One region of the Pseudarthrobacter sp. NCCP-2145 genome, then DNA from elsewhere that is predicted to be linked to it. Evidence: predicted binding sites of a transcription regulator. Region 1 holds the regulator's gene; each other region holds the start of a gene.
The links. Region 1 encodes LexA, which represses DNA repair genes until DNA is damaged. Its sites were predicted from a motif close to TCGAACANNTGTTCGA; they were not measured.
Positions count from the first base shown of each region.

Region 2: the regulator LexA is predicted to act here: its motif matches at 2,081-2,096, upstream of NFU08_RS14965 (shikimate dehydrogenase).
Region 3: the regulator LexA is predicted to act here: its motif matches at 2,792-2,807, upstream of NFU08_RS15020 (shikimate dehydrogenase).

Region 1 is NZ_BRCG01000021.1:35,412-39,954, reverse strand. It holds gene NFU08_RS16680 (ATP-dependent DNA helicase) at 1-1,860, shown strand, start outside; gene lexA (transcriptional repressor LexA) at 2,010-2,744, opposite strand; gene NFU08_RS16670 (LysM peptidoglycan-binding domain-containing protein) at 3,068-3,484, shown strand; gene NFU08_RS16665 (histidinol-phosphate transaminase) at 3,558-4,543, shown strand, end outside.
Region 2 is NZ_BRCG01000017.1:50,522-55,064, reverse strand. It holds gene NFU08_RS14975 (3-oxoacid CoA-transferase subunit B) at 1-230, shown strand, start outside; gene NFU08_RS14970 (IclR family transcriptional regulator C-terminal domain-containing protein) at 253-1,056, shown strand; gene NFU08_RS14965 (shikimate dehydrogenase) at 1,087-1,959, opposite strand; gene NFU08_RS14960 (tripartite tricarboxylate transporter substrate binding protein) at 2,186-3,157, shown strand; gene NFU08_RS14955 (tripartite tricarboxylate transporter TctB family protein) at 3,229-3,783, shown strand; gene NFU08_RS14950 (tripartite tricarboxylate transporter permease) at 3,780-4,543, shown strand, end outside.
Region 3 is NZ_BRCG01000017.1:62,889-67,431, reverse strand. It holds gene NFU08_RS15035 (ATP-dependent DNA ligase) at 1-208, shown strand, start outside; gene NFU08_RS15030 (MFS transporter) at 377-1,696, opposite strand; gene NFU08_RS15025 (IclR family transcriptional regulator) at 1,925-2,752, shown strand; gene NFU08_RS15020 (shikimate dehydrogenase) at 2,888-3,769, shown strand; gene NFU08_RS15015 (bifunctional sugar phosphate isomerase/epimerase/4-hydroxyphenylpyruvate dioxygenase family protein) at 3,769-4,543, shown strand, end outside.

The sequences.
Region 1 (4,543 bases):
GCCTACCTGATACCCCTCATTGCGCACGCCCTGGAAAGCAACAAGCCTGCGCTCGTGTCCACGGCCACGCTTGCTCTTCAGACCCAGATCGTGGGCCGGGACCTGCCCCGGCTGCTCAAGGCCATAACTCCTGCCCTGGACCGGCCTGTCAAAGTGGCCCTGGTCAAGGGGCGGTCCAACTATGTTTGCAGGCACAAGCTGGAAGGCGGCTTCCCGAGCGAGGAACCGTCGGAAGGCCAGCTGTTCAGCCTGGGCGAGGACACCAGCGTCCCGCACTTCGCGGCAGCCGTGGGCGGCCCCTCGTCCCAGCTCGGCAAGGAAGTGGTGCGGCTGCGGGAGTGGGCGGAGAAGACCGCCACGGGTGACCGGGACGAGCTCCTGCCGGGTGTCACGGACCGGGCTTGGCGCCAGGTATCCGTGACGTCCATGGAATGCCTGGGCGCCCAAAAGTGCCCCATGGCAGCAGAGTGCTTCAGCGAACTTGCCCGCCAGGACGCTGCCGAGGCCGACGTTGTGGTCACGAACCACGCCATGCTTGCAGTCAGCGCCTTTGAGGGGCTGGCGGTCCTGCCCGAGTATGACGTGGTGGTGGTGGACGAGGCGCACGAACTCCAGGACAGGGTTACCGGTGCAGTGTCCGGCCAGCTCTCGGTGGCCATGGTGCACGCCGCGGCCGCCGGTGCCCGCAAGCACACCGCCATCACCGTTGACGCCCTCAACGCCGCGGCCGCCAACCTGGAGCTCGCCCTTGCCGGCGTACCGAACGGACTGCTGCCCAACGGACTGAATGACGAACAGCTGGATTGCGTGGACCAGTTGCGCGACGCCTGCCGGGCCGCCCTCTCGGATTCGAAGGGTGACAGCAATACAACGCCCGACGGCGGCCGGCAGCTTGCGCGGTCCCGCCTGATGCTCATCCTGGAACTTTGCGAACGGCTCCTCGCAGCCCGGGAGAACCGCGAAGTCGTGTGGTTTTCCCGCGCCAGCTCCTTTGACCCCGCACAGGGGTTCTCCCCGCCGGATGACACAGCGCCGGCGTTGATCAACATTGCGCCCCTCTCGGTGGCCGGGAGGCTGCGGGAAGGCCTGTTCGCCGGACACACCGTTGTGCTGACCTCCGCCACGCTGGCCATCGGTTCAGCATTTGAACCCGCCGCCGGCGGACTGGGCCTGGTGGGTGAGGGTGCTCCCCGCTGGAAGGGCGTGGACGTGGGCTCGCCGTTCGACTACCCCAAACAGGGCATCCTCTATGTGGCCGGGCACCTGCCGAAGCCCGGCAGGGGCGCATCCCCGGAGGCGCTGGACGAGCTCGAGTCCCTGATCCGCGCTTCCGGCGGCGGCGCACTGTGCCTGTTTTCTTCCCGGCGAGCCGCAGAGGAAGCCGCCGAGGCCCTGCGCCCAAAGCTGGACATGACGGTTCTCTGCCAGGGCGACTCCACCATGACCGCACTGGTGAAGCAGTTTGCCGACGAGCCAGACACCTGCCTTTTCGGAACCATGTCCCTGTGGCAGGGCGTGGATGTTCCGGGCGGTTCATGCCGGCTTGTGGTGATAGACCGGATTCCCTTTCCGCGGCCGGACGATCCCCTCATGACGGCGCGCTCCCGCGCCGTGGCGCAGGCCGGCGGAAACGGCTTCATGTCGGTCTCGGCCACCCATGCCGCCATCCGGCTCGCCCAGGGCGCAGGCCGCTTGATCCGCTCTACCGGGGACAAGGGGGTGGTGGCAGTACTTGACTCCAGGCTCGCCACCGAGCGCTACGCCGGGTTCCTCCGGGGAGCGCTGCCGCCGTTCTGGTCCACAACGGACCGGAAGACGGCAATCGCCGCACTGGAGAGGCTGGCCGGGGAGAACGCCTGACGTCCCTTCACATGCCGGGGCTCCGGGAAGCCGGCACTGCGCAGGGCCGGATCTGCCCTAGGTGGATCCGGCCAGCGCAGCGCACGGCCGAATGTGCCTCGGACTGACTGTGTTGTGGGCTGGCCCTGCCTGGGGCCAGGAGCGGGCGGCTACAGCGAGCGGAGCACAGACACGACCTTGCCCATGATGGTGGCGTGGTCCCCGAGGATGGGCTCGTACTGGGTGTTCTGGGGGAGCAGCCAGGTGTGGCCGTCACGCTGCCGGAACGTCTTCACAGTGGCCTCGTCATCAAGGAGGGCAGCGACGATGTCCCCGTTGGCCGCGTCCGCCTGGCGGCGGACCACCACCCAGTCGCCATCACAGATGGCTGCGTCCACCATCGAATCGCCGGCCACCTTGAGCATGAACAGTTCGCCCTGGCCCACCAGCTGCCGGGGGAGCGGCATAACGTCCTCCACCTGCTGGTCGGCAAGGATGGGACCACCAGCAGCGATGCGGCCAACGAGCGGGACCATCGCGGTGTCCAGGGCCGTAGGCAGCTCCGTGACGGTGGCACCGCCGGCTGGAAGTCCGGCTGATGGCTGGCTGCTTGGCTTGGCCGCACCGCCGTCCAGGGTCAGGGGCATGAGGACTTCCATGGCGCGCGGACGCTTCGGGTCACGGCGGAGGTAGCCGAGTTTCTCCAGCTGGGCCAGCTGGTGCGTGACACTTGAAAGGCTGGCCAGCCCCACCGTGTCACCGATCTCCCGCATGGACGGGGGGTAACCGTTCTCATTGACGGAGCGCTGGATGGTTTCGAGGATTTTTTTCTGCCGTGGCGTCAGGCCCTTGGCGGTCCTCTTCGGTTGCGCGGTTGCCCTGCCCCCGGCGGCTGCTGCTGCCATATTCGCCAATGCCTTTCGGTGTCCGCCGGCCCCTCCACGGCCAGGCCCTGGAGGATCCCGCCCCATAATGTCAGACCCTGCTGATCGACTGTCCGGGTGGTTGTTCTTTCGTTCAAAACTAGGCCAGCCACACTGCTTTTTCAAACATTTGTTCTAGCGAGTCTCGACAATGTTCGTTGGTAGGTGCTAAAACAGAGAAAGCAAAGTTCGAATATATGTTCTACTGCGAACCCCGGCCATTCGAAGATGGCACCGGGAAGCCCCCAGAGGGGCGCGGAGCAGAACATCCGGGCAGCACAGTATGGTCCAGGAGGGCTCAGTTCATGTCAGCTACATCTGTTTCGCGGGGTTCACGTCCACAGCTGCTCTCAGTGCGGCAACTTCTCTCCCGGCCTGAAGAGCGGCAGCCGGAACGGCCGGCAGCCCTTCCGCCCCTGCGGTTGACCCGCCGCGGCCGCATCGTGCTGATCGGGATTCCCCTGGTGCTCCTGGCCGCCCTGCTGCTCTCACTGGCAGGCTTCTTCAACTCCCCGGCGAAAGCCTCCGACTCTGCTGCGGACCTTGAGACAACGTCCGCGGTCACCGTGACGGTCCAGCCCGGCCAGTCACTGTGGGGCATCGCGGCCACCGTTGCGCCGGAGCGCGACGCACGCGATGTTGTGGCGGACATCGTGCAGCTGAACAACCTGTCCGCAGGTGCGGTCTTCCCCGGGCAGCAGCTGTTCGTCCCCGCCGGCTGATCCGGCACATGCCGAGGGCGAACAGGATGCCGTCACATTTTCCGGCACCCGGCACGGGCACTAAACTGTTCAGGTGAATGACCAGCTAGAACGCCTGAACCGGCTTCCCCTCCGCAGCAACCTCCGCGGGCTTACCCCTTACGGTGCGCCGCAGCTGGACGTCCCAATCCTTCTCAACGTCAACGAGAACACCCATGGTGTTCCGGCGGACGTGCGGGCCGCCATCAGCGCGGCGGTGTCCGAGGCCGCCGCCGGGCTCAACCGCTACCCGGACCGCGAGTTCACGGAACTGCGGAAAGCGCTGGCGGAATACCTCGGCCACGGATTGGACGAGACCAACCTCTGGGCCGCGAACGGCTCCAACGAGGTGCTCCAGCAAATCCTCCAGGCCTTCGGCGGCCCCGGACGCACAGCGCTCGGCTTTCCGCCCACGTACTCCATGTACCCGCTGCTGGCCAGTGGAACGGACACCGAATACATCGTCGGTGAGCGCGCCGAAGGCTACGGCCTCAGCGCTGAATCCGCAGCGCGGCAGGTCAAGGAACTGCAGCCCAACATCGTCTTCCTCTGTTCCCCCAACAACCCCACGGGGACGGGGCTGGGGCTGGACGTCGTGGAGGCCGTCTACGAGGCCGGTGAAGCAAGCCAGACCATCGTCATTGTGGATGAGGCCTACCATGAGTTCGCCCACGACGGGACGCCCAGCGCGCTGACGTTGCTGCCCGGCCGGGAGCGGTTGATCGTGTCCAGGACCATGAGCAAGGCCTTCGCGCTGGCGGGGGCACGCCTGGGCTACATGGCTGCAGCACCCGAAGTCGCCGATGCGCTGCGCCTGGTCCGGCTGCCGTACCACCTCTCCGCCATCACGCAGGCCACCGCGCTGGCCGCCCTCCGGCACCGCGAGGCGCTGATGGCGGATGTGGAAGACATCAAAAAGCAGCGGGACCGCATCGTGTCGGAGCTGACGCGCATGGGCCTCAAGCCGGCGGCGTCCGACTCCAACTACGTCTTTTTCGGCGGACTTGAGAACCCGCACCGGGTCTGGCAGGAACTGCTGGA
Region 2 (4,543 bases), on a different contig from region 1:
AGGACGTGTTCGTGATGATGACCCTGCTCACCCGCGAAGGCGCGTCCAAGATCGTGGAGTCCTGCACCTACCCGCTCACCGGCGTCGGCTGCGTCACCCGCGTGTACACGGACAAAGCCGTCTTCCTCACCGGGCCCGGCGGCATCACCGTCCGCGAAACGTTCGGCTGCACTTTGGAGGAACTCCAGGAACTGGTGCCGGTTCCGCTCAAGGCGGCCGCCGCGGCCTGAGGCGGCCCTAGGATTGGTAACCATGACCGACGCAGCATCAGCGGGTGCCCCGCAGGCCAGTGACCAGTACGTCCAGTCCCTGGCCCGCGGGCTCGCCGTCATCCGTGCATTCGATACGGACCACCCGATGATGACCCTGACGGAGGTGGCAGCCCGCACCGGTCTGACGCGCGCCACTGCCCGGCGGTTCCTGCACACCCTGGTGGAGCTGGGCTACGTGCGGACGGACGGCAAAACCTTCGCGCTGACGGCCAAGGTGCTCCAGCTGGGCTACGCGTACCTGTCCGGGCTGTCGCTGCCGCAGATGGCGCAGCCGCACCTTGAGGAACTGTCCCTGAAGCTGGGGGAGTCCACCTCTGCGGCGGTGCTCGACGGGACGGACATCGCCTACATCGCCCGGGTGACCACCCGCCGGATCATGAACGTGGGCATTACCGTGGGCACCCGCTTCCCGGCGTACGCAACGTCAATGGGCCGCGTGCTGCTCGCCGGGCTGCCTCCGGCGGACCTGAAGGCCTACCTGGCCACGGCCGAGATCAAGCCGCTGACCCCGCGCGCCCTGGGCACCGCCAAGGACCTTCTGCCAGTCCTTGAGACGGTCCGGGCGCAGGGCTGGTGCCTGCTGGACCAGGAGCTGGAGCTGGGCCTGATGTCCGTGGCGGCCCCTGTGTACGACAGGTCCCGGGTAGTGGCAGCCGTCAACGTGTCCCTGCAGGCCCAGTCCGTGGCCGCCAAGCCGGACCCTGACGCCTTCCTGGCCTCGGTGGCACAGGAGATCATTGCGACGGCGAAACTCATCTCCGCCGATCTCAGCGCCCGGGGTTAGCCGCCCCAAGGGGGTGGACGCCGCCCGCGCCTAGCTCCCCTGCCGGAGCAAGGACAGGAAATGCTGCCTCATGCGTGCGCGGTCCGGTTCCACGCCCGTGATGAGGCGGAAGGCGTCCACCGCCTGGCCCACGGCCATGTGGCCGCCGTCCAGCACACGGCACCCTTTGGCGCCGGCGGCCTTGACCAGTTCGGTTTCGATCGGACGGTAGACGATATCGGCCACCCAGTGCCGGGACTGGAGCAGGTCCCCGTCCAGGGGCATGCCCGGGTGGGCGTGCATGCCCACGGGAGTGGCATGCACCAGGCCGTCAGCCTCGGACATCAGATCCCCTATCTCGCCGATCGGCCGCCACTCGATGTTCCTGTCCGGAAAGATCCGCGCGAGGGCCTCGGCCCGCTCCCGGGACCGGGCGGGATCCAGGTCCAGGACGCACAGGTGCTGCGCTCCTGCCGCCAGGAGCGCATAGGCCGTAGCGGCCCCGGCGCCGCCCGCGCCCAGCTGCACAACATGTCCAAGGGATGCTCCGGGGAGGCCTTCCTCGAGGGCGGAGCCAAATCCGGAGTAATCGGTGTTGTGGCCGATGAACTTGCCATCACGGATAAGGACGGTGTTGACCGCTTCCAGCCGCGCCGCATCGTCCGAAAGAACATCAAGGTACCTAAGGACAACCTGTTTGGCTGGAACGGTGATGTTAAAAGCATTGAAGCCCAGGTCGCGTCCGGCCGAGAGCAGGGTGCCCGCGTCGTCCGCCGGACGTGCCAGGACGGTCAGGTCGACGGTCCGGTAGATGTACCGCAGCCCGTGATGGTCGGCTTCCCGCTCGTGGAGGGCGGGGGTCAGGGAGTGCGTGGTTCCTTCGCCGATCAACCCCACCAGGTACGACTCCGCCGGAGTACTCATTCTGTCCACCTTCCGGCCCCGCCAGTGCGAAGCGTCCTTGGGTCGGATTGCCGGTCACAATTTCGGCCGCGGCCTTGTTCCGGGCCTCGATGTGAACTAGATTACAACTACTGTACGTTTTATGCACACATGTTCGTAATGCGCACAAAGTCCCAGGCGAGGCGCACTGTCGGAGAAGACAGCCGGCAGCCTTGTCGGAGTACGGGTATCAAAGGAGAAAACCGTAGTGAAAACCCTTCTAAAATCACTCGCAGTGGGCACGGCGGGGTTGCTTGCGCTGACCGGCTGCGCCTCGGGCAGCAACAGCAGTTCGGAAGCCGACTTCCCTGCACAGGACATCCGGCTGACCGTTCCGTGGGCCGCAGGCGGCTCGGGGGACCTGACGGCCCGTACCATCGCACCGCTGCTGGAAAAAGAGCTGGGCGTCGAAGTCATCGTCGAAAACAAGCCGGGAGCCAACGGATCGGTGGCCTACAACTGGCTGAAGGACCAAAAGCCGGATGGATACAACCTCTCGATGATGGGCGTAGAGGTGGCCACCCTGCAGTTCCAGGATTACGACATCGACCCGTCCAACTACGCGCCGATTGGCCAGGGCCTGGCCGGACCCGGTGCCATCGCTGTCCCGGTGGACAGCCCCTACAAGTCGCTCAAGGACCTCGTCGCGGACGCCAAAGCCAACCCCGGCAAGGTCACCTACTCCAGCCCGGGCGTCGGCTCGGTCTGGGATTCCCCCGCCCAGGGCCTCCAGGAACTGGCCGGAATCGAACTCACATCTGTCCCGTTTGACGGCTCAGCCCCGGCAGTTGCTGCTGCGGCGGCCGGTGACGTCGATTTCTCGATCGATGCGATCGGCACGCAGAAGAACCAGGTGGACGCAGGCAAGCTCCGTTACCTGGCCATGCTGACCGAGGAACGGGATCCAAAGAACCCGGATGTCCCCACCGCCAAGGAAGAAGGAATCGACCTGCAGAACGCTTCATGGGTGGGAATCATGGCTCCGGCAGGTACACCCGAGGAAGTGGTCAGCAAGCTCTCCACCGCCATGGGCAAGGCTGTTGAGGACCCGGAATACAAGAAGGTCATCGAAGGGTCCAACCTCGTGCCTACCTTCAAGGACGCGGAGGAGATGAAGGCTTTCCTTGACGAGGAAGCCGACCGTTACGGACCGTGGATCAAGCTCGCGCAGGGCAAGTAGCGCAGGGCACACACTTCGAGGCAGACGGGCCGGCCGGCCTTCCGCTGGCCGGCCCCTACTGAGGAACCGCAATGAACGATCACACAGCAACAGGGCCGCCGGCAGGCCTCAACCCAACAGACCCTGAGCAGGACCACGCCGAAGCCCATATCCACCCGGCGTCCGAGGTGCTGGTCACGGACCGCGCGCACCGGCTCAGGGAACTGGTTCCGGCCGCCGTCACCATAGGCCTCGGCGTTCTCATCCTGGTGCTCGCCCAGGGCATCCGTTCGGGGGTCCGGGTGGAACTCGGGCCTCCCTTCTGGCCCACCATGCTCGCATGGAGCCTTATCGTCCTCGGCGTCCTGCAGGTGGTGGTCAACGTGCTGCGCGGGGTCAGCCGGGCAAACCTCCCTGATCCGCTCAGCGGCTGGGGCATCGGCCGGATGCTGCTGACGGCCGTGATCCTGGTGGGCTACCTCCTGCTATGGAACGTCCTCCAGTTCTGGTTGATTACGTTCGCAACGAGCGTCGCGCTGACGGCCCTCTACGGCGGCCGGGGCTGGAGGCCGCTGCTCGTGTTCCCGGCCATCGTTACGGCCGTCCTCCATTTCCTTTTTGTCGTCGCATTGCGGGTGAACCTATGATCCAGATCGCTGCCTCGCCCGTCACGGACGGCATCATGACCGTCCTCCAGGTGGATACCCTTCTCTACATAGGCCTGGGCATCCTGGTGGGCATGCTCGTGGGTGCCTTCCCGGGTGTGACTGCCACCATGGCCGTGGCTCTGGCCAGCGGTTTCACTCTGACGCTGGAACCCATCCAGGGCCTCGCCGTGCTGCTGACCATCTACGTGGCCGCCCAGTTCGGGGACCGGGTGCCGGCCATCCTCATCAACACCCCGGGCACCCCTGCCTCCATTTCCACAACCTTTGACGGCTATCCGCTTGCCCTGAAGGGACAGGCGGGCCTGGCCCTGACGACGTCCGCCTTCGGCTCGGCCTTCGGCATGCTTTTTGGCATCCTCATCCTGGCGGTCGCCGCGGTGCCCCTTTCGGAATTCGCCCGCCAGTTCGGGCCGCCGGAAATGTTCGCGCTGGTGGTTTTTGGCCTGACCATGATGGTGGGTGTCTCCTCGGGACGGATCCTCAAGGGCCTTGCCGCCGGAGCCTTCGGTCTCCTGCTGGCCACCGTGGGCCGTGATCCCATCACCGGTGACGCCCGCTTCACCCTCAATGTCCTGGAACTGAACGGCGGCGTGCCCTTCATCCCGGTCATCATCGGGTTCTTCGGCGTGGCGGAAGTCCTCAACCAGATTCTCACCAGGCGCAGGCACCTGCACCAGGTCAAGCCCGTCACCCAGCTGGGCCAGTGGATGCCGGGACGGAAACTGATGCAGCGGCTGCT
Region 3 (4,543 bases), on a different contig from region 1:
CGCCGGCAAGGACCTGTCCTTCGTACCCCTCCGCCCGGAGCTGGTGGTGGAGGTGCGGTACGACCACATGGAGGGGGAACGGTTCCGGCACACGGCCCAGTTCAACCGCTGGCGGCCGGACCGGGACCCGGAATCGTGCACGTACGCGCAGCTGGAGGAGCCGGTCAGTTTTGACCTGGCGTCGGTGCTGGAGGCCGGCCGGCCCTAGGTTTTGGGGAGGCCGCCGGCGTCCCCGGCCACCCGACGTCGTGCCTGCTGCCCCGGGCGGCGCCGGAACAGCCCATTTTTCAACGGGGAAAAGCCCGCCATATGGGGGGAATGGCGGGCTTTCCGGTTCCAAAACCGGGCTGGACGGTACTTCCAGCCGGGCGGGGTTCTACTTGAGGCCGAGCTGCGTGGTGGGGGTCTTGTAGGACTCCTTGGCAGTCAGGGCGGAGATGGCCGCGATGCCGCAGATCACGGCGGTGAAGATGCTGATCTGGACCCAGCCGCCGGGCCTGATCCCGCCCATGGCCGCCACGATTGCAGGTGCGAACCCTGCCATCAGGAAGCCCAGCTGGGTGCCGATGGCCAGGCCGGAGAAGCGGACCTTGGTGCTGAACATCTCGGCGTAGAAGGACGGCCAGACGGCGTTGGAGGCTGCGTAGCCGCAGGAGAAGAAGCCGATGGCGGCCAGGAACATCAGCGGCACGCTGCCGGATTCCAGGCTGAGCAGGAAGACGGGCGTCAGGATGGCGCTGGCCACAGCCCCGTATATGAAGACGGGCTTGCGGCCGATCCTGTCAGCCAGCATGCCGAAGAGCGGCTGGGTGCCCAGGGCCACGAAGTTGGCGCCGACCACGAGCCAGAGCGTGGTGGTGCCGTCGACGCCCGCCACGGTCTTGGCATAGCTGATGGCGAGGGTGCCGAACACGGTGGAGACGGCGGCGATGAAGGCGCAGCAGATCACACGGAGGACGTCGCGCCAGTGGGCCTTGAGCAGGTCGGCAACCGGGAGCTTGGAAATTTGGGCGGTCTTCTGGGCTTCCTCGAAGGCCGGCGGCTCGTGCAGGGTGCGCCGGATGAAGAAGGCAACAACAACCACCACGGCGCTCAGCCAGAACGGGATGCGCCAGCCAATGCCGTACTTGATCTCGTCCGGGAGGGCCAGGACGGGGATGAAGACCAGGGCTGCGAGGATCTGGCCGCCCTGGGTGCCCGTGAGGGTCCAGGAGGTGAAGAAGGAGCGCCGGTTGTCCGGGGCGTGCTCAAGGGTCATGGAGGAGGCTCCGGCCTGTTCCCCGGCGGCGGACAGGCCCTGGCAGAGCCGGGCCAGCACCAGCAGGGCGGGAGCCCACCAGCCAACCGTGTTGAAGTCCGGCAGGCAGCCAATGAGGAAGGTGGAGGCACCCATCAGGAGGAGGGTGAACATCAGGACCTTCTGCCGGCCCACCCTGTCACCGAAGTGCCCCAGGATCACGGCGCCCACGGGGCGCGCCACATAGGCGAAACCGAACGTGGCGAAGGACATGATGGCCGCGTTCGCGTCAGCATTGGGGAAGAAGACCGTGGGGAAGATCAGGGCTGCTGCGGATCCGAAAATGAAGAAATCGTAATATTCGACGGCGCTGCCCAGGAAGCTGGCGAGGGCTGCCTTCTTCGGCGTCCCGGCCGGGGCGGCAATGCCTGGCTCGGCGGACGAGAGTGTCTGGCTCATGGAGTTCCTTAGATGTGACGACTTTGTCGCGGATGGATCAGGGGGGCTCGCGGCCGGCGCTGCCTTCAGGTGGAGGCGCGGCTCGGCATTGGTGCGGGATAACCCGGGCAGTAGCCACATGGTGGGAGCTACTTGTGCGATACAGCAATAGTGACTGTGAGTGCGGTCACCTGTCAAGAAAATAATCACTATCTAGAAATAACTCTCACTATGTGGGAGCATCGATCCATGAGTGTGAACCAAGCCACAGCGGACAACGACGTAACTGCTGACACCCCTCCTGAGGCCAAGGCGGCCAAAGCGGACCGCACGGACATGGTGGGGAAGGCCCTGGGCCTCCTGGTCCTTCTGGGCGATGAGCCGCGCGGGGCCAGTGCCGCAGAGATCTCCCGACGGGCCGAGCTGCCCTTCAGTACCACCTACCGCCTGCTGGGGTCCCTGACCCGCGACGGCTTCGTGGACTACGAACCGGACGGCCGCCGCTACCACCTGGGCCTGCGGATCTTCCAGCTGGGCCAGCGGGTCTCCAACCATCACGGCTTCGCCGGCACGGCCATGCCGGTCCTCCGCCGGGTCACCGAACAGACGGGCGAGGCCACCATCCTCAGCGTCCGCGACGGCCACCACCACCTCACGGTCAACAAGGTGGACGGTCCGCAGATGTTCCGGGTGACCAGCGACCCCGGCCACTTGGGCTCCCTCTCCACTACCGCCGTCGGAAAAGTGCTGGTTGCCTTTGCGGAGGACGCCGACCGCGAACGGCTGCTGGAGGATCTCCCGCTGGAGCAGCTCACGGAAAAGTCCATCACGGAGCGGGACGCCTTCCGCGCGGAAATCGATAAGGTCCGGCGCCAAGGATATGCCGTGATGGACGAGGAAAACGAGATGGGCATGCGTGCCGTCGCCGTTCCGCTTCTCAACTCCCAGGGCCACGCCTTCGCTTCCCTGGCAACGGCGGTCCCCGTCTTCCGCATGGGCCTGGAGGAACTGGCGGCGTGCGTCCCGCTGCTGCGTGAGGCGGCCGCCGAGCTTGCGGCCCGCCTGCCGCAACGCTGACTCGGCTATTTGTTCGTATGTGGAACAAGAGTGCGCTGATAGAACAAATGATGTACCGTAACTTTCAACACCGCAGCAGCAGCACCCGCCTGGCGCACTGCTCCTGCCCGGTGCCGTACCAAAGGAGCTGCACGGATGAGTAATCGAACTGAGTCCTACCTGGTGGGACTGGTCGGCGATGGTGTGATGCCGTCACTCACCCCGCCCATGCACGAGCGCGAAGGGGATGTCCAGGGCCTGCGCTACCTCTACCGGCCCATCGACCTCGTGGAACTCGGCCTTCCCGGCGACTCCGTGGGAGAGCTGCTGCGCAGTGCCAGGAACCTCGGCTTCAACGGCCTGAACATCACGCACCCCTGCAAGCAGCTGGTCCTGCAGCACCTGGACGAGGTGACGCCGGACGCCGTGCGGCTCGGTGCGGTCAATACCGTGGTGATCGACGGCGGCCGGTTCATAGGCCACAACACAGACTTTTCCGGCTTTGCCGCAGCCCTCTCCTCAGGACTTCCCGGCGCCAGGCTGGACCGGGTGGTCCAGCTGGGCGCCGGCGGGGCAGGTTCCGCCGTGGCCTACGCCCTCCTCACCGCCGGGGTCCGCCACCTGGACCTCGTGGACATGGACGCCGCCCGCAGCGCCGCCCGGGCAGCCGAACTGGCCGGCTTCTTCCCGGACAGCACCGTTGTGGCGCGCACGACGGCGGAGCTGCCGCAGCTGATGCCGCTGGCCGACGGCCTGGTGCACTGCACCCCCGTGGGGATGGCCGCCCACCCCGGCGTTCCGCTGGACCTGGAGCTGCTGGAGTCCCGGCACTGGGTGGCGGACATTGTCTACCGCCCCATCGACACCGAGCTCGTCCGGGGCGCCCGCGCCAAGGGCTGCGAGGTCCTGGACGGCGGCCGGATGGCAGTGGGCCAGGCCGCAGATGCCTTCCGCATCTTCACGGGCCTGGAACCCGATCCGGACCGCATGCGCTCGCACTTCCTGGAGCTCGTGGCCGCAGAAGAGGTGGCTGCCTGATGCGCACCGGAATCGCCACCGTCTGCCTCTCCGGCACCCTGAAGGAGAAGATGCAGGCCTGTGCCATCGCAGGGTTCGACGGCATCGAAATCTTTGAACAGGACCTGGTCACCTCGCCGCTGAGCCCCGGGGACGTCCGGTCCATGGCAGCAGACCTTGGCCTGGGGCTAGACCTCTACCAGCCATTCCGGGATTTCGACGGCGTGGCCCCGGACCTGCTGAAGGCGAACCTCCGGCGGGCGGAAGCGAAGTTCAACCTGATGTCCCGCCTGGGCATGGACACCATCCTGGTCTGCTCCAACGTTGCCACGGCCACGATCGACGACGACGCCGTCCGCGCCGAACAGCTCGCCCAGCTGGCCGGACTTGCCGGCGACCACGGCATCAAGGTGGCCTACGAGGCCCTGGCCTGGGGCAAGCACGTGAACGACTACGAGCACGCCTACCGCCTGGTGGAGATGGTGGACCACCCCAACCTGGGAACCTGCCTGGACTCTTTTCACATCCTGTCCCGCGACTGGGACACCGCACCAATAGAAAAGCTTGACCCGGAGAAGATCTTCTTCGTCCAGGTTGCGGACGCCCCGAAACTCACCATGGATGTGCTGTCCTGGAGCCGCCACTACCGCGTGTTCCCGGGCGAGGGGCAGTTCGAACTGGCCAAGTTCATGGGCCACGTGGTCCGGGCCGGCTACTCCGGCCCGGTCTCCCTGGAGGTCTTCAACGACGTCTTCCGCCAGTCGGATGTGGACCGCACAGCCGTGGACGCCATGC